DNA from 2 places in the Emergencia sp. JLR.KK010 genome. Region 1 is predicted to be linked to the other one. Evidence: predicted binding sites of a transcription regulator. Region 1 holds the regulator's gene; the other holds the start of a gene.
The links. The regulator HrcA, encoded in region 1, represses chaperone genes, less so after heat shock. The targets are predictions, from matches to a motif close to TTAGCACTCNNNNNNNNNGAGTGCTAA.
Positions count from the first base shown of each region.

Region 2: V1225_RS05495 (co-chaperone GroES) is a predicted target of HrcA. The motif match lies at 6,721-6,747, and genes of this name have one in related genera.

Region 1 covers NZ_CP143550.1:2,566,722-2,581,681, forward strand. The annotation lists gene V1225_RS12355 (purine/pyrimidine permease) at 1-1,115, opposite strand, end outside; gene V1225_RS12360 (thiolase family protein) at 1,127-2,305, opposite strand; gene V1225_RS12365 (MFS transporter) at 2,387-3,706, opposite strand; gene V1225_RS12370 (hypothetical protein) at 3,736-4,008, opposite strand; gene V1225_RS12375 (DUF362 domain-containing protein) at 4,008-5,300, opposite strand; gene V1225_RS12380 (iron-containing alcohol dehydrogenase) at 5,447-6,610, opposite strand; gene dnaJ (molecular chaperone DnaJ) at 6,736-7,887, opposite strand; gene dnaK (molecular chaperone DnaK) at 8,100-9,983, opposite strand; gene grpE (nucleotide exchange factor GrpE) at 10,175-10,723, opposite strand; gene hrcA (heat-inducible transcriptional repressor HrcA) at 10,738-11,781, opposite strand; gene V1225_RS12405 (nitroreductase family protein) at 12,066-12,677, shown strand; gene V1225_RS12410 (FeoB-associated Cys-rich membrane protein) at 12,738-12,896, opposite strand; gene feoB (ferrous iron transport protein B) at 12,920-14,960, opposite strand, start outside.
Region 2 covers NZ_CP143550.1:1,154,993-1,169,952, forward strand. The annotation lists gene iadA (beta-aspartyl-peptidase) at 1-333, shown strand, start outside; gene V1225_RS05465 (ABC transporter permease) at 337-1,320, shown strand; gene V1225_RS05470 (ABC transporter permease) at 1,295-2,200, shown strand; gene V1225_RS05475 (ABC transporter ATP-binding protein) at 2,219-3,205, shown strand; gene V1225_RS05480 (oligopeptide/dipeptide ABC transporter ATP-binding protein) at 3,210-4,196, shown strand; gene V1225_RS05485 (ABC transporter substrate-binding protein) at 4,198-5,721, shown strand; gene V1225_RS05490 (creatininase family protein) at 5,736-6,482, shown strand; gene V1225_RS05495 (co-chaperone GroES) at 6,797-7,075, shown strand; gene groL (chaperonin GroEL) at 7,100-8,731, shown strand; gene V1225_RS05505 (helix-turn-helix transcriptional regulator) at 8,864-9,133, opposite strand; gene V1225_RS05510 (fibronectin type III domain-containing protein) at 9,844-12,519, shown strand; gene V1225_RS05515 (fibronectin type III domain-containing protein) at 12,752-14,960, shown strand, end outside.

The DNA of each region.
Region 1 (14,960 bases):
TGCCCGATGCACAGCGCGAAGATGATAATCAGCGCACCGTTTCCCACGCAGGCAGGAATAGTCGCAAAGAGCGCACCGAAGGGCGCGATTAATCCCATGACAATCATACCGCCCGCCGCCAGATACATGGGTCTCCTGGATGCTACGCCGGTCATTTCCACCACCCCGATAGAAGAAACATACGGCATAAATGCAATCGAAGAAAATCCGCCGGTCATAAAGGTCGCCATCCCGTGAAAGAAGATAGAACGCTGCATTTTCTTCTCCGTAATCGTTTCTCCTACCATAGCGCCCATGCCGTTAATACTGGCAAACACCATAGAAATCAGTACAAAAGCGCTAATCATGCAGGTCAAAACGACACCACCGTCATAGGTCGGTTTTCCCCAGGCTAAAAGCGTAGGCATCGTCACGATCCCGTTCTGCAGAAAATTCACCTTTTCTGTAATCCCCAGCACCACCGCTAAAATCCATCCCGCCACCATACCGATAAAGGTCGCAATACTGCGGATGAATCCCTTTGTAAACAGATTGATGAAAAGAATTACTACCATGGTAAAAACTGCTACGAGAAATGCTGTTCCGTCAATGCCCGGCGATTCCTCGCTGACGCCCAGCATGCCTTTCATGATGCTGGCGCTGATCTGCAGCACCATGAGAAGAATCAGAAGTCCATTGATGATTGGTGTAAACAGCTTTGCCATCCGACAAATCAAACCGCTTGCCGCCAGCGCCATGACCAGAATTCCTGCAAGCAGCATGCCCATTTCCAGATCTGTCCGAAGGCTCTCCAAAGAAATGCCAAGGGCCGGTGCGGAGGAAACCATCAGCAGAAACAGTCCCGACCAGAGACCTGCCGGACCGTCCTGAATCGGAAAGCGATGACCCCATCTAACCTGCAGCAACGTCATCACACCGCAGAGGACAAAGGTTCTCTGCAGCATAGCCGCCACCGCCGCCGGCGCCAGTCCTAAGGCGTATCCCACGACAACCGGCATCACCACAGCCGACGCGACAAACAGGACAATCTGCTGAAAGCCGTACATCATATTTTCTCCAAAAGGCACCCTGTCGTCCAGCTGGTATTTCAGTCCGCTTTCCACATTTCTATCCATAGTTTGATCCACTATACCATCTCTATAATGACTGCAGTTCCCATACCGCCACCAGCACAAAGGGTTGCAAGTCCATACCTCTGCTTCCGCTTCATCAGTTCGTACATACAGGTAATGACAAGACGAGAACCGGTCGCACCTACCGGATGTCCCAGAGAAATTCCACTGCCATTGACGTTCAGCTTTTCATCAGGGATACCCAGCGTCTTCTGGCAGGCGAGACACTGCGCTGCAAAAGCTTCGTTGATTTCAAAGAGGTCGATGTCGTCCACTGCCAGACCTGCCTTTTCCAGCGCCTTCTGGGATGCGCTGATTGGACCGATTCCCATCACCTCAGGACGCACGCCTGTGGTTGCCACTGCTTTGATGCGGGCAAGAATCGGAACACCCAGCTTCCTTGCCTTATCCTCCGCCATGAGAATCACGCCGGAAGCCGCGTCGTTCATGCCGGAGGCATTGCCTGCCGTTACCCTGCCGTCCTCTTTGAAAGTCGGCTTCAGCTTTGCCAGCTTTTCGAGACTGGCATCACGACGCGGATACTCGTCTGTATTGATGACGGTATCGCCTTTTTTACCTTTTATAGTAATCGGAATGATTTCGTCCTGAAACTTGCCGGCGTCAATGGCAGCTACGGCTCTCTGCTGAGAACGCAGAGCATAGGCGTCCATCTGTTCTCTGGTCACGTCGTACTCGTCCGCCACATTTTCTGCCGTGATACCCATGGCAGGGCCTACGCCCAGATTAGTCAGAGAATCCCACATAGAATCCCGAAGCTCCATATGGCCGTATTTCTGCCCGTAGCGAGCGTTGAATACCATATGCGGCGCCGTACTCATGCTGTCCGCGCCTCCTGCCATGATGCAGTCCGCTTCACCAGCTTTAATCTGATAATAGCCGAACTGAATGGAAGACATGGAGGAGGTGCAGTTTCTGTGAATGGTGATACCGGGAACGGTCACCGGCAGCCCCGCTTTGACTGCAGCTACTCTGGCTAGATTGTTTTCTTTATAGGTTCTTTGATAGTTGCATCCCCAAATTACGTCCTCGATGATAACCGGATCAATGCCTGCGCGCTCGATGAGGTTCTGCATGACCGGAATAGAAAGATCTAAGGATGTCAAAGTTTTAAACTGGCCGCCAAGCGCTCCAATCGGCGTTCTGCAGCCCGCTGTAATCACTACGTTTCTCATGTGAAATTCCACCTTTCCGTTTATATATACGGGCAGGCCGCTTCACTACGGAAGCAGCCTGTCCAGATTTTCTAAAACTGTTTACGCACCCAGCTCTTCTTCTCTCTTGTAGTCCAGGTTGTACTTCTTCGTATCGAAGCAGTTGATCAGTACAACATTGACAACTAAAAGACCGATGAATACCAGGTAAGCGCCTCTCAGGGATCCGGTCAATTCCAGAGCCTTCGCGTTGATGTAGTAGTTCATCATCAATACGATCTGCATCACCGGGAAGTAGATGGAGTATACAACGTCAAAACTCTGTCTTCCGAATACAGATGCAGGAAGTGAAGTCATGAAGTTGGCGGCAGCGCCGATGGCTACGCCTACCATTGCCACGCAGATATATCCGCCTAACATACTGTTCAGGACGTAGTTTACAGCCAGAGCTGCACAATACCATACCAGGAACATGATGACCGCCTTCTTAACACCCAGCTTCTGGTCAAGCCAGCCGAATCCGTAAGATCCGCAGACGCCGACAACGGCGCAGACTGTCATTAACCATACAGCCTTTTCAGGCGCAAAACCCAGTTCGATGTTTCTTGGAACCATCTGGCTCATTACGCCGGTGGTAACCAGCTGGTTGATGCCGATGATGATGGCAACGAACCACATCTCTTTGGTCTTTAACAGCTTCGCGACGGTCCATCTTGGTTCGCCGTTTTCTGTCTCCTGCGCATATTCGGATTCATATGTTTCCTTTGATACATTATCGGGATACATACCTCTTTCCTGCGGTGTGTTTCTTATGATGAAGTAAGCGATTACAGCGATAATAATCGCAGCGATACCAGGCATCATCATCCCTTTCGCAATGCCGAATGCACCGATCAATCCGCTAATCAGTGGTACATAAAATGCAGAGCCCAGATTGTGACCCATGGTGGTGTATCCGTTTGCCAGACCCTTTTTCTTCGGGAACCACTGCGTAACCAGGTTGCCGCCTCCGATGTAAGCAGCGCCGTTGATAAATACTGTAACCAGCGTTAAACCGATGAAATATCCTGTAGTTGTCGTTGAATGTCCGTAGTAGATGTAGGAAGCGCCTGCTAAAGCAAGACATGCTGCAGAGAGCGCTCTTCCTCCAACCTTGACCAGGATTCTACCGATGACAAAGTAAGCAACTACGCCGATGAATCCGGCATACATGGCCAATTTCAGCAGTTGCGGTTTTAATTCGGTTGGATCAGCTCCGCCGCCGTTCGCATTGATCCACTGATCGATTACGATATTCTGCCCATCGATAGAGAAGCCAATCAGAAAGAAAAACATAATCATTGAATAAAATATGATCAGCCAGCCTTTACCAAAGTTAGATTTGGTGTTTTCAGACTGGAGCTTTTGTTTGTTGTCAGCCATATCTATATCTCCTCTTTATCATTTTAGTTTTAGCTTATTTTCTTCTCAAATTTTTCGTCCGCCGCTTTCATGACCATCTCGTCCCAAGTCTTGAAAACAGTGCTTTCGACCACAAAATTATTGAAGACAATTTCCGGATAAATCATATATTCCCCGCTCCAACTGCACATTACCGCGCTGGAATAACGGAAGTACTCAAAGTTCTCAAAGTTGGTATGTTTCTGCATGAATTCATCGGTAAAAATGAGATTCAGAATATCCCAAAATTCCTTCCCAGCTTTTACTCTGATATAACCGTCCATTATTTTGCCTCCGGATTTTCTTTTTTGTATTCTTCAAATTTAGCGAAAACGTAATCGTGCCATACCTGTGCATCTCTTGCCATGCACGGACGAATGATTTCATCCTCCTGATCACCTGTTCCATCAATTGTTTCATGCCTCTGAATGGTCAAATACAGAGCCGGTTCATTCGGAGGACATCCCAGGATATGATATGCGCCAGGATGCTGTTTCAGATATTTCTTGGTGCAGTTTCCATGAAGTACAATCTTTTCATCTGGAATGTCTTCCGGAATTTCGTTGAGTCCGCCGATTACAACAGTCATTCCGGCATTCTCATCGTAAGCGTTTACCGCCTTGAGTTCTTCCATATTAATGGCAAGCAGCGCCTGACAGCTGGAGCATCCGCCTTTGCATCTTACATCGTATTCCGGCCATCTGGTGCTCATATCTCCGATATACGGAATCCACATCTTCATGAAGGACTCTTCGATGGTATTGCCCACGACTTCAATCTGATCCATGGCATAGTTTCCTAAACCGGTTTCTTCTGCTACTTTGAAATAATCTACGGCTGTCGTATCGATACCGGTCACTTCACAAGCAACACGGTCGATGGCAACCGGATCTTTAGAGCCCAAAATCATATGAGATTCAATTGGAACCGGCATATGCGGGCTGTACCCAGACGCTGCACGGTGCGCATCCATAATATTGATATCAGCGCGGCATACGGACCACACGTCCATCATCGCCATCGTCAAGTTCTGCTTGTGCATATCCATATGTACTTTGTCCTGTACCACTCCCTTGATATTCTTCAGCGCGCCGGAGAATACCATGGAAGCATGTGCCTTCAGAATCGGCAGGTTGATTAGATGATCCGCTTCCAGCAGGAATCTAGGCAGCTTTACGGAATCGATATTAGAGCGGAATCCGCGAACTGCGACCTTTACCAAATCCTTGTCGCGTTTGATATCCATCAGTTCAACGCCTTCCTCTTCAGCAACAGCCTGAATGCCGCTGACCTTAAAGCATTCCATCGTATCACATCCAATTGCAGCAGCTTCCGCTACGATAATTCTCTTCGGTTCTGCCTTTTTTACCTCGCGAATAACCGCCCTTACTACCTCCGGATTGGTACATACAGAAGTTTCTGGTGGTTCCGCATGTCCTGCGTTTGGTTTTAGAACCACAGTAGTCCCTTTGCGAATGACATTGGTAACACCGCCCATCAGGTCAAATACCTTTGTTACATTTGCCTGAATATCATCGCCTTTTGCAAGAGCAACCAGTGATTTCGCTTTACTCATTTTTCTCCTCCTTAAAAATTCCGACATAATTTATAATTACATTTCTAACTAGAGCAAAAACTGTGCCAAAGAAAAAATGTGATTTTTGCAAGGAATTGTTATGAAAATAACAAATCTTGTTGCGTGTACTCGCAAACCTGTTGCGCTTATGCAACACATACCAGGCATTTTCTATAAATTTTTTCTATATCTGCGGCAGAAAGCCCTGCCAGGCCCCATCCGATAAACAGTCTTCCATTCAGCGTCTGTTCAGCCAACTTAGCAAAATCTCTTTCCTCTATTTCCAGTCTTTGAGAAAGGCCAATCTCCGCAATAAAACGCTCTAAGGCAGCAATTCCATTTTGGATAATCTCTTGTTCGCAGGTTCCCTCAGCGCCAAAGATTTCCCGGAAAAATTCACAAAAGCGTTGTGGCGCGCGATGATTGACAGATTCGCACCAAGCCGGAATTAGTATGGCCAGAGCAGCGCCATGCGCCACGCCGAAGGTCTCTGTGATCTGGTGACTCATTTCATGGCAGGCAAAATCACCGCCCGGGCCGAGCATGTCATTATGCGCTGCTGTCGCCGCCAGCATGAGTTCTGCGCGCAGCCCTTCGTCTTCCGGATTTTTGAGCACTTTAGGCAAAGTTTCCACCACTTCTTTTATGAGCGCAAGTGTCATACGATCCAAGAGACTACTCTTTCTGTTTAAGTCAAAATACCGCTCAAAGGCGTGCGCAAAGATGTCGAAACCTCCGCTGGCAGTCTGAAAGCAGCTAATGCTAAGGGTCAGCGCCGGATTAAGTAACGCGAACTTAGGCTTTGACTGGGCAAATGCCCGGGCAATTTTCTTTCCCGATATACTGTCACTGATTACCGACATTTCATTGGATTCACTGGCTGTAGCCGGCATCGTCACCACTGCACCCACAGGCAAGAATCGACTCGGCTCAGCCTGTGGATCCGAATACAATTCCACGATGTCTCCCTCAAAATAAGCGCCTGCGGAAATGGCTTTCGCTGAATCCATGACGCTGCCGCCGCCAATGGCCAAAATGCCGTCAATCTGTTTCCTGCGAACCAGCTCTATCGCGCTGCGAATATAGTCTGTGCTCGCATTAGGCTTCACTCCGCCTAATCGAAATACAGTGCAGCCCGCTTCTTCCAGCCATGAGACCAGTTTTTCACCCAGCCCCATCTGAAAAATCCGCTCGCTTCCATACACCATCAGTACCCGGCTGGCATATTGGCTCATGAGAGCGCCAGCCCGCTCTTCACATCCCTTTCCGAAATAGATTTCCGTCGGTATACTAAAATGAAAATCAAACATATCTGTACCTCCATTTGTTTCTGATCAATAAAAAAGCAAGAAATATGCCAGCTTAACTTTCTTATCTACAAAAAAACGTGCATATGCTTTTAGCATATACACGCTTATTTTTCTCTCGAAAATTGCTATTTAAACAGTTCCTTCATCTTCTCCGCAAAGCTGGATTTTTTCTGATAGCACTTATGGTCTACTGCTTTTCCCATATCCTCAATGACCTTTTTCTGCTTTGTGTTCAGCTTGGTTGGAACTTCCAGCACTGCTTTCACATAGAGGTCACCCATGCGGCCGCTGCGTACATTCTTCATCCCTTTGCCTTTTAACCGGAATACTGTGTTGGGCTGTGTTCCGGCAGGCACTTTGTAGGAAACCTTGCCGTCCAGAGTTGGCACGGTGATTTCATCGCCTAGCGCCGCCTGATTAAATGTGATTGGAATATCTAAGTATAAATTGTCACGTTCACGTCTGAAAACCTTGTGCGGTTTTACAGTAATTACAACGTAGAGGTCTCCGTTTGGTCCGCCGTTTTCTCCCGGTTCACCCTGCCCTCTGATTGGAATTACGCTGTCGTTGTCCACGCCGGCAGGAATATCCACGTTGATTTTAATGGTCTTGCGAACTCTACCGCTACCGCTGCAGTCAGGACACGGTGTCTCAATCACAGTACCTTTACCGCCGCACTCAGGACACGGACCTGTGCTCTGAAACTGCCCAAACGGCGTTCTCTGCACGGTATGAACCTGACCTGTTCCGCCGCAGTTTGCACAAGTTTTCTTCTCGGTTCCGGGCGCATTTCCTTCGCCGCCGCAGGTGCTGCACTTTACATATTTATTAATACTAATCTCTTTCTTTGTTCCGAAAGCAGCTTCTTCAAATTCAATCGTAATCGCCTTTTGCAGATCCCGACCTTTTTTCGGTCCGTTCCTTCTGGCACTGCCGCCGCCAAAGCCGCCTCCGCCACCGAACATATTGCCGAAAATATCAAAGATATCATCAAAGCCACCACTTCCGCCGAAGCCGCCAAAACCACCTCCGCCAAAACCGGCATTTGGATCCACACCGGCATGACCGAAGCGATCATATTTACTCTTCTTATCAGCATCCGATAATACACCATACGCCTCATTGACTTCTTTGAATTTTTCTTCGGCCTCCTTATCACCCGGATTTCTGTCAGGATGATACTTCATCGCCATCTTTCGGAAGGCCTTCTTTATTTCATCGTCACTGGCACCCTTTTGTAGCCCCAGGACCTCATAATAATCTCGTTTTTCTGCCATTACTTTCACCTTCCATTACTTAATTTACAATAACGCAGAAATTTGCCCGCGACGGAGTCCCTCCGCCGTGAGCAAATTCATAAATTTCATTTAGCAGCTAGTTGTTTTCACGTCGAAAAATTTTCGTAGTGCACAGGTTTGCCAACCATCGATTTGCTCATGCAAATCGGGCTAGGGCTTCAACAACGCCACAAGCGATTTTAGCAAGCATTTTATTTGTCGTCGTCCACAACCTCGTAATCTGCATCCACAACATTATCCCCTGCAGGACCTGCTGCGCTATCTGCGCCTGCATTCGGATTAAATCCGCCAGCCATATTCGGATCAAAACCTGCTCCGCCTGCCGCCTGCTGTGCCTGCGCAGCCTGCTCGTAAAGCTTGGTGGAAATTGCATGGAACTTTTCAGTTAAAGCTTCAGTCTTTGCCTTAATATCATCCGAATTGTTTGCTTCTAATGCTTTCTTCAGGTCTTCCTTTGCGTCTTCTACAGATTTCTTTTCATCATCAGAAATCTTGCCTTCTAATTCACCCAGCGCCTTTTCTGTTTCGTATACCAGATTTTCAGCCTTGTTTCTTTCTTCGATTTCAGCTTTTCTCTTCTTGTCCTCTTCTGCGTACTGTTCTGCTTCTTTTACCTTCTGGTTGATTTCATCTTCAGACAGATTGGTGGAAGAAGTGATAGTAATGTTCTGCATTTTACCGGTACCCAAGTCTTTTGCGCTAACGTTTACAATACCGTTTGCGTCGATGTCGAAAGTAACCTCAATCTGCGGAATGCCGCGAGGAGCCGGTGCAATGCCGGTCAACTGGAAACGACCTAGTGTAATATTGCCGGAAGCCATTTCGCGCTCGCCCTGCATTACGTGAATATCTACAGCAGTCTGATTGTCAGCAGCTGTGGAAAAAATCTGACTCTTCTTAGTTGGAATCGTTGTATTTCTTTCAATCAGCTTAGTAGCTACGCCGCCTAGTGTTTCAATGGACAGAGACAGCGGTGTAACATCCAGAAGCAGTACATCGTTAACTTCGCCGGTTAATACGCCAGCCTGAATAGCAGCACCGATAGATACACATTCGTCAGGATTGATACCCTTAAACGGATCTTTTCCGGTTACATTCTTAACAGCTTCCTGTACTGCCGGAATTCTGGTGGAACCGCCGACTAAGATAACCTTTGCCAGGTCAGCATTGGTAACACCTGCGTCTGCCATAGCTTTCTTCATTGGCTCGATTGATTTCTTTACTAAATCAGCAGTCAGCTGGTCAAATTTCGCTCTGGTCAGATCCATATTCATGTGCAGCGGACCGTCTGCGGTTACTGTAATAAACGGCAGATTGATGTTAGTGGTCTGTGCACTGGATAATTCTTTCTTCGCTTTTTCAGCTGCCTCTTTCAGTCTCTGCAGTGCCATCTTGTCTGCACGAAGATCTACACCGTTTTCCTTCGCAAAGCTGTCAGCCAGGAAGTTCATCACTGCATTGTCAAAGTCGTCACCGCCCAGGTGGGTATCACCGTTGGTTGCCAGTACTTCAAATACGCCGTCGCCCAGTTCCAGAATGGATACGTCGAAAGTACCACCGCCCAGGTCATATACCAGAATCTTGTGAGATCCTTCTTCCTTGTCAAGACCATATGCCAAAGATGCAGCAGTCGGCTCGTTGATGATTCTCTTTACTTCCAGACCTGCAATTTTACCTGCATCCTTAGTTGCCTGCTTCTGGGCATCGGAGAAGTAAGCAGGAACAGTGATAACTGCCTCTGTTACTTTTTCACCTAAATAAGCCTCTGCATCCGCCTTCAGCTTGGAAAGGATCATTGCAGAAATATCCTGCGGCGTATATTTCTTGCCGTCGATTTCTACAGTGTAGTCTTCACCCATGTGTCTCTTGATGGACGCAATGGTTCTGTCCGGGTTGGTTACTGCCTGTCTCTTTGCAGTTTCACCTACCAGTCTTTCACCATTCTTTGCAAAACCCACTACAGATGGTGTAGTTCTGTTACCCTCTGCATTTGCGATTACGACAGGATCGCCACCTTCCAGCACGGATACGCAACTGTTTGTTGTTCCTAAATCTATACCGATTACTTTAGCCATTTAAAATTCCTCCTTTTGGATTATAATAAATTTTCTTTTTTTACATTAGTTTCGTTAAAGCCGTTCCTTTTAATTAACGCCGTAAAATTGTTTCACAGCTAGGCGCCGAAGATGTTGAGCCTCGGAGCGTACTCCTGGTACGTGAGAAGCGAAACATCAAGAGCAACAACGCTGTGGGACAATTTGACAAGTTAATTATTGACTTTAACCATCGAAGGTCTAATAACCTTCTTATTAAGCAAATATCCCTTTTGAAGCACTTCTGTCACTTTGCCGCTTTCATACTCTGCATTGTCTTCAGTCATGACAGCATTGTGGAAGTTCGGATCGAAATCCTCGCCCTGTGCCTTGATCTCTTCCAGACCGGCTTTTTCTAATACGTCAGTCAGCTGTTTGAAAATCATTTTCATGCCTTCTGCAAAGCTTTCGTCTGCGGATTCGTGCTGCAGCGCTCTTTCAAAATTATCCATGACGGTCAAAAGTTCTACAATAATTTTCTCATTGGCATAGGCATAAATATCGCCTTTCTCTTTTTCTGCCCGTCTCTTATAGTTCTGAAAGTCTGCCATCAATCTAAGATATTTGGTATTCAGCGCTTCGCCTTCCTCAGATGTCTCTTCTTTGGTTTCTGTCTGCTCTTCGCAGGATTCCTCAGCGTTATCATCCGCTGGCATTTCATTTTCTTCCATTTCTGATGCTTCTTCTTGGTTCAATTCTTCTTTTAATTCTTCCTGGTTCACCTTAGTCTCCTCACTCACTCTTCGTCTTCACCGCCTTCTAGTTGAAATGTGCTGCTGAGATTGTCAGTCAGATACTCGATGATAGAAGTAATTTCTCCATACTTCATACGAGTCGGACCAATAACGCCGATCTTGCCGACCATCTTGCCGTCTACATGATAGGTTGCCGTAATCATGGAACAATCATTCATCAAATCATCAGCATTTTCATCTCCAATGGTAACGATGATACCATCTTCTCTCTCCATTAACTTCTTCGCAAAGTCTTCTTTCTTATCCAGAAGCGAAAGAAAGCTCTTTGCCCTTTCCAGATCGTTATATTCCGGAATGTCGAATATATTAGTAAGTCCATCCATATAGAGATTCACATTGAGCATATCTTCCAATGTCTTCATAAAGTTTGGCATGATATTCTCAGCCAGCTTGCTCATCGCCTCTATGTCAGACTCAAAACTTGCGATAATGTGTTCTTTCAGAACATCTGTAATCTTCTTGCCGTTAAAATTATAGGTCATATTCTTTGCCAGAATCTGCAGTCCTTCTTCGGTATATGGTACCCGCATTCTTAGGGCTGTGTTGGAAATCTTTCCACTCTCTGACACGATCATCAAAACCACTGTGGTCTCATCCACCGGCAATAGGTTGATGAACTTCAGAGTATCCTCATTTTTGGTCGGCGTCATCGCAAAAGAAGTCAGATTGGTAATCTCTGAAAGGATTCTGGCAGCGTGCTTGATGGTCTCATCAAATTCGCTGACATCTGCCCTGAGTTTTTCTGCAATGAGATTTTTCTCAATCGGGCTCAGCTCACGTTTCTCCATCAGCTTATTCACATATAATCTGTACGCCTTATCAGAAGGAACTCTTCCAGCCGAAGTATGCGGATGGGTCAGATATCCCATCTCCTCTAGGTCACTCATTTCATTTCTGATTGTGGCCGGACTGATGCCCAGATCAAATCTCTTCGAGAGGGTTCTGGAACCCACAGGCTCTGCTGATCTGACATAGTCACTGATAATGGCCTGTAAAATCTTCAATTTTCTATCTGTTAATTCCATAACGCTTCTCCTTATTAGCACTCACTTCTTTCGAGTGCTAATCACTATATATAATATAGTCCTATTCTGCCCTAATGTCAACAGGATTTTCACATTTTTTTATGATGTTTTTGTGTATTTTTGGTGAATGCATGCACTGTTCCACTGTACAGAGAAATAGCGTTTCATGTTTATAAACCACAATATATATGAATATTTTTTGTTCAAGTATAACAATTATACCTTGCATTGTCAAAAAAACTGTGCTATTCTTTTCTTAGTTATTTTACAAGAGGTATTTTTTCATGAAAGAGAAATCGAAAAAACTTTTGGAAGAATCCCGCAAGCGCCGTACATACAGAGAATTCCTGCCAGATCCCATTGACATGGAAGTGATCAAAAACTGTGTTTTAACTGCGGGAACTGCCCCTAACGGTGCAGACAAGCAGCCTTGGCATTTTAGTATCGTAACCAATCCGGCTATGAAAGCAAAAATTCGAGAAGAAGCCGAAAAAGTCGAAAAGAAATTTTACGAAAGCAAAATTACTGCCGAATGGCAAGCTGACCTTGACAAGCTGGACGTCAACTGGGAAAAGCCTTTCCTTACACAAGCACCTTGTCTCATCGTTATCTTCAAGGAATGGTATAAAACATTGGAAGACGGTACCAAAGATCAGAATTATTATGTCAACGAATCCATCGGTATTTCCATCGGTTTTCTGATCAATGCACTGCGAAACGCCGGTCTTGCCAGTCTGACCTATACACCGGCACCGCCAACCTTCCTTCGCACCCTTCTCGGGCGTCCGGAAGAGGAAACTCTGGTTATGGTTCTTGTCGTGGGTAAACCTGATCCTAACTACAAACTTCCTATACTAAAGAAAAAGAGTTTTGAAGAAATCGCAGAGATTATCTAGTACAATATCAAAGGGACGGTACGTCATTTTGGCGCACCGTCCTTTTCTTTCATACTCTCTTCAATTTCCCTTTTCAACATTGCAGTGACTGCAGCCACCGCCGCAGCCATCGCAGCCCGCACAGCCGCCGCCATTTTTCTTGCTCTTGATAATCGACCAAAGCGCAAGCCCTGCCAGTATTACTACAATGAGCAGTACACCAATCGTCGCTGCATTCATGCTATCACCCCTCCTATATTTTTTTATGCCGCTTTATTATTCTTATACGCAACTTTTTTAATACTTTCAGTGCTCTGAGAAGCCGGACGAACCAACATATAAATGATGAACGCTGCCGCTACAATTGCTGCGACTGTTCCGATTCCGAATCCGCCGCCAGCGAAAGCTGTCCAGAACTGATATACACACATAGATACCAGATAAGCAAGGATTGTCTGATAACCGATTGCAAACCAGAACCACTTGGTGTTGTTCATTTCTCTCTTAATTGCACCCATTGCCGCAAAGCATGGAGCGCAGAGCAGATTGAATACTAAGAATGCGTAAGCTGCTGCGGCGGTAAAGTCTGCGGACAATGCACTCCAGTATTCTGCACCATCTTCAGCAACTTCTGCAAATCCATAAAGTACGCCGAATGTACCAACTACGTTTTCCTTCGCTACAAGACCGGTAATAGCCGCAACGGTCGCTTTCCAGCTTCCGAATCCCAGTGGAACGAAAATCCATGCAAGAAGTGTCCCCAGATTTGCAAGAAGGGTCGTATCCTGTTCCAGTACATCGGAAATCATATGGAATCCACCCTCTACACTGAAGTTGGACAGGAACCAAATTACGATTGTGGATAATAAGATAATTGTACCAGCTCTTTTGATAAAAGACCAGCCTCTTTCCCACATTCTCCGAAGAAGTGTACCGATGGTCGGCATATGATATGCCGGAAGTTCCATCACAAACGGTGCAGGTTCTCCCGCAAACATCTTTGTCTTCTTCAGGATGATTCCTGAAATTACGATAGCTGCAACACCTACAAAGTACGCACTTGTTGCCACCCATGCATCTCCGTCAAAGAGCGCACCTGCAATGAGCGCCACGATTGGCATCTTTGCGCCGCACGGAATAAAGGTTGTCGTCATAACAGTCATTTTTCTGTCGCGGTCGCTTTCAATGGTTCTTGAAGCCATAACGCCTGGCACACCACAGCCAACGCCCACCAGCATCGGAATAAAGGATTTTCCGGAAAGTCCGAACCTGCGGAAGATTCTATCCATGATGAAAGCAATTCTTGCCATGTAGCCGCAGCTTTCCAGAAATGCCAGCAAGATAAAGAGCACCAACATTTGCGGTACGAAACCGAGCACTGCACCTACACCAGCAACAACGCCATCTACAATTAAGCCGACCAGCCAGTCTGCACAGCCGATTCCTTCTAAGAATCCGGAAACTGCAGGCGGTACAATATCTCCAAAGAGCACATCGTTGGTCCAATCTGTTGCCATAGCACCGACTGTAGACATGGCGATATAGTATACCAGCCACATAACCACGATAAAAATTGGAAGTGCTAGAATTCGATTGGTAACAATCCTGTCAATTTTATCAGAAATTGTCAGGTTTTCTCTTCTTTCTTTTTTGACTACTGCGCTATCTACGACCTTGCTGATGTAGCTGTATCGCTGGTTGGTGATAATGCTTTCCGCTTCGTCGTCAAGTTCAGCTTCACAGTCTGTGATATGTTCTTCCAAATGCTCTAAAAGACCTGCATCTATACGGAGATTTTCCAGCACATCTTCATCTCTTTCAAAGATTTTGATAGCATACCAGCGCAAAAATCCCGGTTCTACCATTAGGGAAATAGACTCCTCTATGTGAGCCAGCGCATGTTCCACACTGCCAGTGAAAACATGGGGCATATCCACAGTCTTATGAGATTCTGCAATTTTCAGTGCTTTTTCAGCAGCCTCAATACATCCCTCTCCCTTCAGTGCGCTGATTGGAACCACCTGACAGCCAAGTTCCTTGCTGAGTTTACCAAGGTCTACCTTGTCTCCATTCTTTCTGACAAGGTCCATCATATTGACGCATACCAGCACAGGAATGCCAAGTTCAATGAGCTGTGTGGTCAGATAAAGGTTTCTTTCGATGTTGGTTCCATCGATAATATTCAAAATAGCGTCCGGTTTTTCGCTGACCAGATATTTTCTGGATACAACCTCTTCCAAAGTATACGGCGACAGTGAGTAAATACCAGGTAAATCCTGAATCACTACATCGCTGTGACCTTTT
Region 2 (14,960 bases), 1.4 Mb from region 1:
ATTCCAGTATGGAATGAGGCAAAGGACGCAGTAGTAGATGTAATGATCGGCGGTATGGAACCGTTGTATGAAATTATTCGAAATTTGGTTGTCGATTTCAAAGTACCGATGGAGGAAGCAATTCAGCTGATTACGAGCAATGTAGCTAAAGCCTTGGAACTTTATCCGAGAAAGGGTTGTTTACATCCGGAGAGTGATGCAGATTTGGTGCTTTTGGATGAGGACTTGCAGATCGATACTGTTATGGCGAAAGGCAGATTGATGATGCAGAATAAAAAGCTTCTGGTTAAAGGAACTTTTGAGCAAATTCCTTTATATAAGGAGGAGGAATAAAACGTGTACAAATATGTCTTGAAACGATTACTGATGATGATACCGGTATTAATCGGTGTATCATTTCTGGTATTTTTCATCCTGGCTGTTTCTCCAGGTGATCCGACTCGTATGATACTGGGACAGCAGGCATCTGAGTCAGCAGTTCAGGCGATGCGAGAAGAGTTAGGGCTGGACCATAATCTGTTTGTGCGTTATTTCGATTATATGACTGACGCACTAAAAGGCGATTTTGGGACTTCTTGGAAGAGCCAGCTGGAAGTATTGCCGCAGGTACTGGGGTACTTTCCCAATACGGTGATTCTATCTATTGCCGGTATTCTTGTAGCGATTCTGATAGGTGTTCCAATTGGCATTTTATCAGCGAAAAAGCAATATACGTGGGTAGATAATATCGCTACTGTATTAGGATTAATCGGTGTAGCTATGCCGAACTTTTGGCTGGGTCTTCTGTTGGTTATGTTTTTCTCACTGAGCTTGGGCTGGCTTCCGGCATCAGGTATGGGAGAAGGGATGGCGCTGCTGCCGAGTTTAATTCTCCCGGCGCTGACTCTTGGGACAGGCTGTGCAGCCAGCATTATGCGTATGACACGTTCCAGCATGCTGGAATCCATGCGGCAGGATTACATAGATACGGCGCGATCTAAAGGTCTGAAGGAAGGATATATTACGAAAAATCATATGTTCAAAAATGCTCTGATTCCAATCGTAACAGTGATTGGACTGCAGTTTGGTATGTTGCTTGGCGGTGCAGCACTGACAGAAACCATCTTCTCGTGGCCGGGACTGGGACGATTCATGGTAGAATCTATCAAAGCCAAGGACATGCCTATGGTATTAGGATCTGCAATGTTCCTGGCGCTGATGTATTCTGTGGTCAATTTGCTGGTGGACATTCTGTACGCATTTGTTGATCCAAGAATTAAAGCACAATACAAGAGCGTGGGAGGAGGAAAAAGACTTGGAAAACGTTTTGCAAAACAATAGCGGCACAGTAAAAGCCAGAACTTTGTGGGCGGATGCCTGGAGACGATTCAAGAAGAACAAGATGGCCGTTATCAGTTTGATTTTTCTTCTATGTCTGGCGTTAATTGGAATTATCACTTTAGTGATTGACTGGGTCACCAACGACTCCATCTACGATACACTGGTAATCAGTCAAAACCTGACGCAGCGGTTTGAACCGCCAAGCAGTTCACATATCCTGGGGCTGGATGAGTTCGGACGAGATATCCTTCTGCGTATTTTATGGGGAACCAGATACTCTTTATTTATGAGTATTGCTGCAGTTCTTGCAGCTGGTATCGTAGGAATTGTTATCGGTGCGGTAGCAGGCTATTATGGAGGACGTGTGGATAATGTAATCATGCGTCTGATGGATGTTGTGCTTTCTCTGCCTTATATGCTGCTGGCAATTGCTATCGTAGCAGCATTGGGACCGGGATTAGTCAACGTATTGATATCTATCGCGATTGGATATGTACCAGAATTTGCCCGCATTACGAGAGCATCTGTAATGACAATTCGAGAAAGAGAATTTATTGAAGCAGCAAAGGCAGTGGGCGCATCGGACAGAAAGATCATCTTCCAGCAAATTTTGCCTAATGCTATGGCGCCATTGATTGTTGAGGTGACTATGGCGATTGCTGGTGCGATTCTGTCTATTGCAGGCTTATCATTCTTAGGGCTAGGCATTCAGCCGCCACTTCCTGAGTGGGGTGCAATGCTTACCAATGCCAGGGGTTATATCAGAGACGCATGGCATATCACAGTATTTCCAGGGCTGGTGATTTTGGTCACAATTTTGGCTTTGAATATCATTGGAGACGGTCTGCGCGACGCATTGGATCCGAAACTGAAGAATTAACGTAAGGAAGAAAAGTTTATGGATAATATTTTAGAAATCAAAGATTTGATTGTACGGTATGAAACCGAGGATGGCATCATAAGAGCAGTTAATTCTGTCAATCTGAATATACCGCAGGGAGCTGCAGTTGGACTTGTTGGGGAGACTGGTGCAGGAAAGACAACGTTGGCGAAAGCTATCCTGCGACTGATACAGTGGCCGCCGGGTCGGATTGTGGGCGGAGAAATTCTGTATCACGGGAAAAATCTTACTGAGATTAGTGAAGAGGATATGTATAAGATTAGAGGAAACGAAATTTCTATGATCTTTCAGGATCCGATGACAGCGTTGAATCCTGTCATGACTGTGGGGAAACAGATTTCAGAGGTAATTGCTGTACATGAAAAAGTATCTGCTGAAGAGGCGGATCAAAAAATGCGAGAAATGTTAGCGCTGGTTGGTATTGATCCTAGTCGTGCAGAGGAATATCCGCATCAGTTTTCTGGCGGAATGAAACAAAGGGTTGTGATTGCCATAGCACTGGCATGCAATCCGAATTTACTGGTAGCAGATGAACCCACTACAGCACTGGATGTGACGATACAGGCGCAGGTACTGGATCTGATTAAGAATTTGAGAAGTAAGCTAGGCACATCCATGCTTCTTATCACACACGATTTAGGAGTAGTAGCGCAAAACTGTGAATATGTAGCAATCATGTATGCTGGAGAGATTGTAGAACAGGGAACCTTGCGCGATGTGTTTAAAAACGGGGTGCATCCTTATACGGAAGGGTTGTTTGATTCGATTCCGAAGCTGAATGAGGACACAGACCGGCTGCAGCCGATTGAAGGACTGATGCCAGATCCAGCTAATTTACCAGAGGGCTGCAGATTCCATCCAAGATGTAAATATGCTAAAGACGTATGTGCTTGTAAGACACCGGAACCTGTGGAATTAACGCAGGGACACAGTGTTTGCTGTCATCGCTTTGGCGCAGAAAAAGACGCATGGAAAGGAGCGTGATGAGATGAGTAAAGAAAAATTACTTGAAGTCAAGCACCTGAAGAAGTATTTTGCAACGCCAGCCGGGCAGCTTCATGCAGTAGATGATGTGACTTTTGATATTGCAAAAGGAGAGACGCTGGGAGTTGTTGGAGAGTCAGGCTGTGGAAAATCCACTCTTGGCAGAGCGGTTTTGCGTTTACATGAGCCAACATCGGGAGAAGTGCTGTTTCACGGAAAAAATATTCTAAAGTACAACAAGAATGAGATGAAGGAACTGAAGAAGGACATGCAGCTGATTTTTCAGGACCCATTCTCCTCTTTAAATCCTCGTATGACGGTAAGTCAGTCGATTGCATTACCTTTGACGATTCAGGGTGTGATTAAAAAGAATGACAAAGCAGCCTTGGAGCAAAAGGTTCGCGAAATGATGGATTTGGTAGGTCTGGCGCAGCGTTTTGTTAATTCTTATCCACACGAACTGGATGGCGGAAGAAGGCAGCGTATCGGTATTGCCAGAGCTTTGTCACTGAATCCGCAATTTATCGTTTGTGATGAGCCTGTTTCGGCTTTGGATGTTTCTATCCAGGCACAGATTCTGAATTTGATGCAGGATTTGCAGCGTGATATGGGTTTGACGTATATGTTTATCACACATGATTTATCTGTTGTCAAACATTTAGCAGATAAAATCATGGTAATGTATTTAGGAACGGTGGTGGAATACTGCGATGTGAAGCAGCTCTTCTCAAAACCGCTACATCCATATACTAAGGCCCTTCTGTCTGCGATTCCGGTTCCGGATCCAGACATACAGATGGAAAGAATTATTTTGAAAGGTGAAATCAGTTCACCGATTGAACCGAAACCTGGCTGCCGCTTTGCGGGAAGGTGCAATTATGCGACAGAAGCCTGCTTTGGTCAGGACATCCCTTTGGTGGAAAGCGAACCCGGTCATTTTACTGCCTGTGTACGCGTTCACGAAATAAATAATCTGAAGGAGGAAGTTTAAAATGAAAAAAGTATTAACCTTAGTGCTGGTGCTATGTCTTGCGCTGACAGCAGCAGCCTGCGGCGGTGGCGGCGAAGAGTCCGGCGGTGCAGCGAAAGACACCTTGACCTGGGTACAAGCTGCAGACGTCACATCTCTGGATCCACATGTAGGCAAAGAAACACCGGCAGTTACTGTAACAAGTCAGATTTTTGACACACTGTTAACTATGGACGAGAACAACGAACCGGCGCCTCTGCTTGCAGAGAGCTTTGAACAGCTGGATGAGAGAACTTATGAATTCAAGCTGCGCCAGGATGTGAAGTTTCACGATGGTGAGGCTATGACGGCAGACGATGTAGTATTTTCTCTGAATAGAGCCAGAGAATCCAACTATGTTTCCTATGTTGTAGACGCAATCAGTGAAGTTGAGAAAAAGGATGACTATACTGTAATCGTGAAGACGAAGGAACCGTATTCTCCGTTGCTATCTGCACTGACTGTACCTTTTACCGCTATCGTGCCGCAGCATGCAGTAGAGGCAGATGAGGATGCATTTGCGCTGAACCCGATTGGCACCGGCGCGTACAAGTTCGTAGAATGGAAACAGGGCGAGTACGCTAAACTGGAGGCAAATCCTGACTACTTCCAGGGAGCACCGAAGACACAGAACCTGGTTATGAAAGTAGTGCCGGAAGCTTCTCAGAGAGTTATTGCGATTGAAACTGGTGAGGCTGATCTGGCTTACAACGTTTCCGCTAATGATTCTAAGCGTGTAGAAGAAGATGAGAACCTGCAGATGTTCAAAGGTCCTTCTCAGAGTGTTTCCTATCTGACTATTAACGAAACCAACGAGAAGTTTGCTGACGAGAGAGTCAGACAGGCAATCAGATATGCCATTGACAAGGAAGCTATCGTAGAAACCATGCTGTATGGTGCGGGAGAGCCTGCAGATTCTGTTATTCCGCCAAGTACCTTTGGTTTCTCTGCAAAGATTCAGAAGTATGAACATAATATCGAGAAGGCGAAAGAACTGATGGCTGATGCAGGCTATCCCGATGGATTCTCCTGTACTCTGTCAGTAACAGATGATTCTGTAAAAAATGAAATATGTCAGGTTATTCAGAGCCAGCTGAAGGAGATTGGTATTGAAGTAAGCATTCAAACAAAGGAATTTGGTACATGGCTTGACGAGCTGGGCACTGGCTCACATGAACTTTCATTTGCAGGTTGGGTATGCGTAACAGGTGATGCTGACTATACTTATTATTCACTGCTGCACTCTACACAGACAGGTTATCCTGGAAACGATGCTTTCCTGAAAAATAAAGATGTAGATAAGTTGGTCATTGCAGCAAGAGAAACTGCTGAACCGGAAAAAAGACAAGAGTATTATGATCAGCTGGAAGAATTGCTGGGAGACTTGTCACCGTATGCACCGCTGTACTATGAGAGTGTCAATGTGGGCGCTTCAAAGAAAGTAAGCGGCTTTGCGCCGGATCCTAATGGATACCATCGCCTGCGTAATGTTGAGGTAACAGAATAATGAGACTTGCGGAAATGACATATTGGCAAACGGAGTCTTACTTTCAGAAAAATGACATGGTGATTTTGACGATTGGATGTTTGGAAAGCCATGGCAGCCACAATGTACTGGGAGTTGACACTATGATTCCGGAAAAATTACTGTCTATGATAGAGGAACGGGTTGAAATAGCTGCTGCACCGGGAATCCCTTATGGTGTATGTGAGGATATGACTAGTTTCTCGGGCACTGTGTCCTTGGGCGAAGACTGTATGTATCAGCTGCTGACACGTATTACCGATGGATTGCTAGCGCATGGAGCAAAGAAAATTTTGTTCCTCAACGGTCATGGCGGCAATATCCCGACTTTAAATCGCGTGTGCATTGAATTAAGCCGCAAAGGGGCGCTTGGTGTGCAGTTGAACTGGTGGATTATGGCAGGCCAGCTCAATGCTGCGTGGGCAGGCGGCCACGGTGGTGGAGAGGAAACCGCGGCAATGCTGGCAATAAATCCGAATCTGGTGTATTTTGACCATATGCGTGGGCAGGAACTGATTGATGATTTGGGCGCAGATTTTCCAACCATGGGATTTGACAGAATAGAATTTGGCGGCATTGGCATTCCTGTGCCTCGAGATGTTATAAAGTACACGTCTAATGGCTGGATTGGTCCAGATGATCCAAAAGAAGCTACGCAGCAATGGGGCGTGGAAATGCTCACGAAAGTAGCAGATTACATTGCGAATTTTATAGAAGCCTTTCGTAAGGCAGAAGTGAGATAAAGCTCTCATAATTGTTCCAGAGAAGCGTTCTTTCGAGAAGAAAGAACGCTTCCTTATATTTACGTGAGAGGCACCTTTTATAGGATATAGTATATGGAAGAGCTTTTGTGCATATTTTGGAAATATCGGACCAAAATAGAATCGGAGAGAGTAAAGGAAAATTTCACCAAAAACACATAAAAAAATTTGGAAAATATATTGACATTGAGGGCAGAAAGACCTACAATAAAGAAAGTGATTAGCACTCGTTTTGATTGAGTGCTAATAACGGATCGAATAAAAATTAGATAAATATATATCAGGAGGTAGAGAAAATGAGTTTTGGAATCAAGCCGCTGGGCAGCAGAGTTGTGATTAAGAAGTTAGAAGCCGAAGAGAAAACACAGGGCGGCATCATTCTTGCCAGCGCAGCAAAGGAAAAACCGCAGATGGCAGAAGTCGTAGCTGTAGGTCCTGGAACCAAGGACGAACCGATGGAAGTAAAGGCAGGAGATAAGGTTGTATTCTCCAAGTATGCTGGCACTGAAATTAAATATGACGGTGAGGAATATACTATCATGAGCCAGGCAGACATTCTGGCAACAGTAGAATAATTTTTGTTTGGGAGGTAAAGTAAAATGGCAAAAGATTTATATTATGGAGAAGACGCCAGAAGAAAACTGCAGGCTGGCGTGGATAAATTGGCAGATACTGTAAAGATTACACTGGGACCTAAGGGTAGAAATGTCCTGATTAATAAATCTTTCGGTTCTCCGCTAATCACCAACGACGGTGTGACTATCGCAAGAGAAATTGAACTGGAAGATGCAGTAGAAAATATGGGTGCACAGCTTGTTAAAGAAGTTGCAACCAAGACCAATGACGTTGCAGGTGACGGAACTACTACTGCAACACTGCTGGCACAGATCATTATTAAAGAAGGATTTAAGAATGTAGCAGCAGGCGCAAACCCTATGGTTCTGAAGAGAGGTATTCAGGGTGCAGTAGAAACTGCTGTAGAAAAAATTGCTACAATTTCTAAGAAAGTAGAAACCAAGGAAAGTATCGCACAGGTTGCTTCTGTTTCTGCTGCAGACGAAAACATCGGCGCACTGATTGCAGAAGCAATGGAAAAAGTCGGAAATGACGGCGTTATCACTGTTGAAGAAGCAAAGTCACTGGGCACCACTTTAGATGTAGTAGAAGGTATGCAGTTCGACAGAGGTTACCTGTCCGCATATATGGTAAGCGACACAGAAAAGATGGAAGCAGTGATGGAAAATCCACTGATTCTGTTAACAGATAAGAAAATCAGCAATATTCAGGAATTGCTTCCGCTTTTGGAACAGGTTGTTAAGATGGGAAGAAAGCTCTTAATCGTTGCAGAAGACGTAGAAGGTGAAGCACTGACTACACTGGTACTCAACAAGCTGAGAGGAACCATCGACTGCGTTGCTGTTAAGGCACCTGGCTTTGGTGATAGAAGAAAGGCTATGATGGAAGATATCGCTGTACTGACAGGAGGCGTAGTAATCAGCGAAGAAGTTGGCTATGACCTAAAGGAAGCTACTTTAGATATGCTGGGTCAGGCTGCAACTGTTAAAGTTGACAAGGATTCCACTGTTATCGTAAATGGTGCAGGTGAAAAAGCTGACATTACAGCAAGAATCAACTCCATTAAGAAGCAGATTGAGGAAACTGAATCTGAATTTGATAAAGAAAAACTCCAGGAAAGATTGGCTAAGCTGTCCGGCGGTGTTGCTGTAATCAAAGTTGGTGCAGCTACAGAAACTGAACTGAAGGAAAGAAAGCTGAGAATCGAGGACGCACTGAACGCAACCAAGGCAGCAGTAGAAGAAGGTATTGTTGCAGGCGGCGGTGTAGCGCTTTGCAGTGCAATCGACGCAGTATCCAAGTATGTAGATACATTGGAAGGCGACGAAAGAACCGGTGCAAAGATTATCGAAAGAGCGCTGGAAGAGCCAGTTAGACAGATTGCCGAAAACGCAGGCTTTGAAGGCAGCGTAGTTGTTGCTGAGGTTAAGAAGCAGAAGGTTGGATACGGATTTAATGCAGCTACTGAAGAGTATGTAGATATGATTGAAGCAGGTATCGTAGACCCTGTAAAAGTGACTCGTTCTGCACTGCAGAATGCAGCTTCTGCTTCCGCAATGCTTCTGACTACAGAAGCAGGTATCGTAGATATCAAAGAGGATGCTCCGGCTATGCCTGCAGGTATGCCAGGAGGCGGCATGGGCGGCATGATGTAATCTGCTGAAGCCGGATATATAATGTTGTAAGAAAGAGAAGACATCTTGCGTGTTGTGGGATGTCTTCTCTTTTGGCAAGAAAGCGGGATGCAGCAAATGTAAGTTCTTTAAACGGGTCATAAAAGCTGACGCTTATTTCTGGTCGGGATTCGGTTCGCTGCACAGTTCAGAGGGAGGCGACTGCATACTTCCGAAAAGCAGATAGTCAGCTGGGGTATCTAAAGCTTGCGTTATCAGTATAAAGTTTTTAAGAGACATTCCTTTTGCGCCGTTTTCAATATCAGAAATAAATTTTGTCGATAGGTGAACAAGCTCTGCGAGCTGCGCACGGGACAAGTGCTTGCTTTCACGAGCGAGACGTATACGTTCACCCATAGCTAACTTTAAATCGTTCATGTTCATAATTTTCCTCCTTCGTTTTTTGTGTTGATTAATCCGTGGTAGATATATAGATATAACATAGGGCGGAATAAAAAATGGATAATAGGTCGATTTGACCTATTATGGACGATTAGATGCCTCATACTTTGGAGAGAATGAAGGACGGTCTGATAGAAGAGGAAAGGGAGTACAGCAGAGAGAGAAAAGGCGAGCCTAAAATGGAGAAATTTTCGCTAAAAAGATTGGAAAATCAAGCTGATTGAACCCACTTTTTAATTTAGTACCAAGAAAAAAAGAGAAATTTATTGGTAATGTTGAGGGAAATTATAGAAGTATGAAATAGAGAAAATGGCTAAAATCAGCGGTTTTTGTCGATTTTAGCTGCGTAAGTGAGCACATGATATAGTAGAAAAATTGCTGGCATTCCACAATTTACTATTGGAAATCGAAACGAGATGTGTTATAATGTGGACAAATGAAATAATCGTAAATAGTGTTGTGTAAATCAAGTACAAACAATCACGGTCGTGCGTTGATTCGAAAGGCTTTATCCTTAACCCAAAAGCCTTTTTTGGGAATATTTTTTCCAAAAAGTAGAAAAAATGCTTGCCAAGATTGGGGTGTTTGAGTTATACTCATTGTGAACTATCATTTCATTTATGAGTTTTGCGCAAAAAGGCGTATAACTATAATCTTAAAAAAAGAACAAAAAAGAGGGAGGAATTCTTAAAATGAAGAAATTTTTAACAGTGCTTCTTGCATTGTCAGTTGTCTTCACTTATAGCTTCAGTGCTGTTGGCTCTGTTTTTGCAGCTGATGCTGTTGAAGGTTCAACACCTACTGGACTTTCTTACGAACAGAAATTGACAGAAGCAACCAGACAGTTAGCGAACGATCTGGAAAATGCAAAGAGCGACACAGTAAAGAAACTGGCAAACGAATACACTGAAAACTTAGCAAAAGGAACAGTTACCATTCCTAAATCCGTTTACGAAACAATCGCAAATCAGGTTTATGGTGACTATGCAAAAGTATTAGAGATTACATCTTATCAGTTAAAGGTTGCTTATGGCGCTGCTGATGAAGCAGGGAAAACAGCACTTGATGCAAAAGACATTGCTACAATCAAAGCTGACCTTGCCGACACAGCAGTTCTTGAAGCAAACAGCAAGGAATACAAAGACATGAAAGTCGGAGACGCTGATACTACTGCTGAATTTACAGCTTTAGTAACTTCCAACGGACAGACTGCTTATCTGCTGGACACTCTGAAACTTGTATTTCCAATCGAACAGGCAAGAGTTTTAGCAGAGCTGGATAAAATTGATTTAACTCTGTATACAGATGATATCATGGATCCAACTGCTGCATTCCCAGTATCTTATGCAAAAGCAGCAAAAGCAGCAAAAGATGAACTGGTATCTTCCGCTAAGAAAATTACTTTAGATGTAGAAGATTTAACTGCAGATAAAGTAAAAGAAAAAATCGTTGCATTGCAGGATTTGATTTCTACTAACAAAATTGTGAAAGCTGACTCCTACACAGGTCTTGATGGTGTAGAAATCATCCTTACTTACAAACTGGCTGCTTCAGAATTTAAGACAAAGGATGATTTAAAGAACGATAACGCTTCTTTAGAAGCTGCTAAATTAGCTGCAAAGGCACAGGCGCAGGCAAATGCATCTGAATTCTACAAAGACGCATTAAACGCTTACAATGCAGGAACTGACACAAAAGCAGACTTCGATGCAAAAGTTGCTGAAAAAGACGCATATCTGGAAGTAGAACTGTTCAAAATTGACCTGGCTACTACTGCCCCGATTACAGTTACTGCATTAACAGCTGGTACTGCAAACCGTGATTTGGTAGCAAAATACAATGCTTTAGAGCAGGCTGCCGCAGCTTACAAACTGCAGGTAGAAAAAGATGGTTCCTTAAAGTACATCGCTGCTAAAATTGACGAAAATCTTGCTGCTGCAAAAGCAAAGCTTTATGGTCGCACCGGCGAAACCGTAAAAGATACCGACTTAATCGTTGGCGCTGAAAACAAGACCGAAGATATCGCTTGGATTAAGGCAAAAGCAGTTGCTGCTGTAGAGGCAGAAAGAGACGCAAAACTTGCAGAAAAAACTTACTATGATAAAGAGACTGAAGAAATTAAAGCAAGATATGCGTTAAAGCTTGCTAAAATCAATGCTTGCACAAACGAAAAGCAGGTAAAAGAGGTGCTTGAAAACGAAGATGTTGATATCTCTGACGTAAAAGACGCTGCTGCAGTAAAATCAGCAATTAAAGCCTTAGCAGGATATGCAAAAGAACTTGAAAAAGTACAGGCTCACATGGATCAGGTGGTAAACGCCGATGTGAATAAGTGGAGCGACGCTTACAGAGAGTTCACGACTGATGATTTGGCTAACTTCTACGGTGAAAAAGGCGCAAGAACTACTGCTGAAATCCAGGCACTGTTAGCTGACGCAAAAGCAATGGCGGCTGCACTTCCTTCCGTAAAAGAAAAGAAAGATGCAAAAGCTGCTGCTGAAAAAGCTGTAAACGACATTCCTAACAGAATCGCACTGACTGATAAAGCAGCTGTAGAAGCAGCAAATAAATTAGTCGAAACTGCAAAAGAGATGGGTCAGACTGTTTCCAATGAAAGTAGACTGACTGCAGCAATCAATGCAGTAAAGGCTTTAGAAATCAAAGCACTCAATGATCAGATTGCTGCACTGCCTGCACTGAGCAAGGTTACTACAGCTGATAAAGCAGCTGTAAAAGCTGTTGCAGACGCACTGGATGCACTGTATGGTACAGACATGTACGGCGATTTATCCAAAGACACTGCAGTTAACGCAATCGCTGCAACTGTAGAAAACTATCAGAAAGCAGTAAGAGCAGCTGTAAAAGCTGATGTAGAAGCAAAAATTGCGGCACTTTCCGCAAACGCTGCAAGAACCGATATTGAAGCTGCAAGAGCTGCTTATGATGCATTTGTTGAAGAATACACCGATGCTTCTGAACCATATGATGCAAAAGCTCAGATTGTAAATGCTGACAAATTATTCTATGCTGAAGCACAGCTGAAGGCAAATGAAATCAAAGCTGTAGAATCCCTGAAGATTACAGCATCCTCTACCGCTAAAAAAGGTTCCATCACTGTAAAATGGACTGTAAAAGGCGATGTTGCTGCTGCTGACGGATATGAAGTATTCAGATCCGTAAAGAAGAACAGCGGATTCACAAACAAAGCATTCTACACCACTGACAAAAACACTAAGAAATCTTACAAGAATACCAAGTCCCTGAAAAAGGGAACCAGATACTACTACAAAGTAAGAGCTTACAAAGTTGTTGATGGCGTGAAATACTACTCTGACTGGTCCAACAAGGCTTACAGAGTCGCTAAATAATTGGGATAATAACTCAAATACAGCTATCCTTTAAGCGAAGGTCGGATTTTCCGACCTTCGCTTTTTTTAAACACCTGAAACAAACCGGTAATGTTTCTTAAAGTTTCTTAATCTTACCAATAACTTATATCTTTTTTGTACAAGCCATGATATAATGTATTTATCTATAGTAAGCCTAACAGCTTGTACTATACAAAGAAAAAAAGTACTGACACAGAAAGGAAGAGAGATTATGAAAAAGATATTAGCAATCATGCTGTCTGTCATGATGATACTCTGTATGATGCCGGGTATGGCGTTTGCTGACGATGCCAGCAAGACTGCGATCACAAGTATCGCTTTCGAAAATCCAAATGCAGCATATACCTATACCGGCAGTGAAATTCGCCCTGCCATCGTAGTAAAGGCAGGCAACACCACGGTTTCATCATTATATTATGATGTTGCATGGTCCAATAACACTGCTGTTGGAACCAATGCCTCAGCAACTGTAACTATGAGAACTGGTGCAGATGTCCCATACGAAATTAAGACTGGCTCCAACATAAACAACGTACTAACTTTCGAGATTAAACAGCAGAACATCAATAATGTTACATTGACTGTTCCACCGACAGTTGCTGTCGGAACTAACATTTCTGCTCTGCAGTTCACCTTGAAGAACGGCAGCGTTCCCCTTGTTAAAGGCACCGATTACGAAATCACTGCAGCTGCTGATGCCAAGGTAGTCAAAGGTGCACAGCAGGTTACCATTACAGGGAAAGGCAACTATACAGGAACCAGAAGCATCAGAGTAAATGGCGGTACAGATCTCAGTACTGCAAATTATGCAATTCAGCCGATTGCTGACCAGCGCTATGATGGAACTGCAAAAGCTCCGGCTGTTGTAGTAAAAGACTCCAACAATAATATTTTGAGCAGCACAAACTACACAGTTACCTATAGCGATAATATCAACGTAGGCGGTAATGCAACAGTAACTGTTACAGGCAAAGGCGATTATGCAGGCACCTTAACCAAGACTTTTAACATCCTGCCAAAGTCCATTTCCTATGTCACTGTTGCACCAATTGATAATCAGGTAGTAAATGTCGTTCCAAAACCAGTCATCAAAGATGGTGCTAAAACACTGGTTGAAGGACAGGACTATACACTATCTTATGCTAACTATGACCTGAAAGGTACTGCCACAGTCTATATTGACGGTATCAACAACTACGAAGGTCAGATTACAAGAACTTACGCAGTAAAAGACAGTCTGACAGCTAATGCTTTCTCACTGCTGCAGACTTCTTATGAGTATACAGGAAGCGTAATCAAACCTGAGGTATTAGTTACATCCTCTTCCAAATACCGTGAAGGTGTAGACTATAAACTGGTTTATGATACCAGCTCCAAAGTTGAAGCAAACAAAAAAGTACAGGTTGTAGGTATCGGCAATTACGGCGGTGTTGCAGCTGAGTTCACTTACAGCATTACACCAAAGGCACTTAACGATAAAGATGCAACAGTCACCTTACCGGCAAGTGCACCGTTCAACGGCGGCAAAGCAATTGAACCTTCTGTCAGCGTAGCTTGCGGCGGACGCACTTTAGTAAAAGGCACTGACTATACAGTTACTTACCTAAATAACACCAACATCGGTACAGCAACTGTATATATCTACGGTATCGGCAACTACTCCGGCTCTGTTTATAAAACCTTCAAAATTTTAGGTCAGGATATTTCCGGTTTCACGGCAACCCTGTCCCAGACCACCTATCAGTACACAGGAACCGAACACAAGCCTGCTGTTACCCTTTACAACGGCACGATTAAGCTGGTAAATGGAACCGATTACAAAGTAACCTACAAAAACAACAAAAACAGCGGTACTGCTACTGCAGTAATCGAAGGTATTGGCAACTATTCCGGTACTAAGAATGTAAACTTTACTATTAATGGTAAGACACAGGAACTGACTACTGACTATACTTATTACACCAAATACCTGACCAGTGCGGATTTCAATCTGGGTGCTACTACTAACGGCGATGGCGTTATCACTTACGAAACCAGCGACCCAACCGTTGCAACAGTATCTGCAAACGGAACCGTTACAATCGAAGGTACAGGTAAAGCTGTTATTACAGTAAAAACTACCAATGATGTTAAATTCAATCCTGAAGTGAAGAGCGTATACGTTACCGTAAAACCTAAAAAGCCGACTTTCAAAATCACTACGCCGGCAAAAGGTCAGGCAAAAGTCACCATCACAAAGGTTGACGGTGCTACCAAGTATCAGGTAAAATACGGTCGCAGCGGAAGCTACAAAGATAAATACATCACTCATAAGGATAATGGATATAAGACAACTTACGTTACCCTGAAAAATCTGAAACCGGGTACTACCTACTACGTAAAAGTTCGTTCCTACAAGACTTTAGCCGACGGCACCAAAG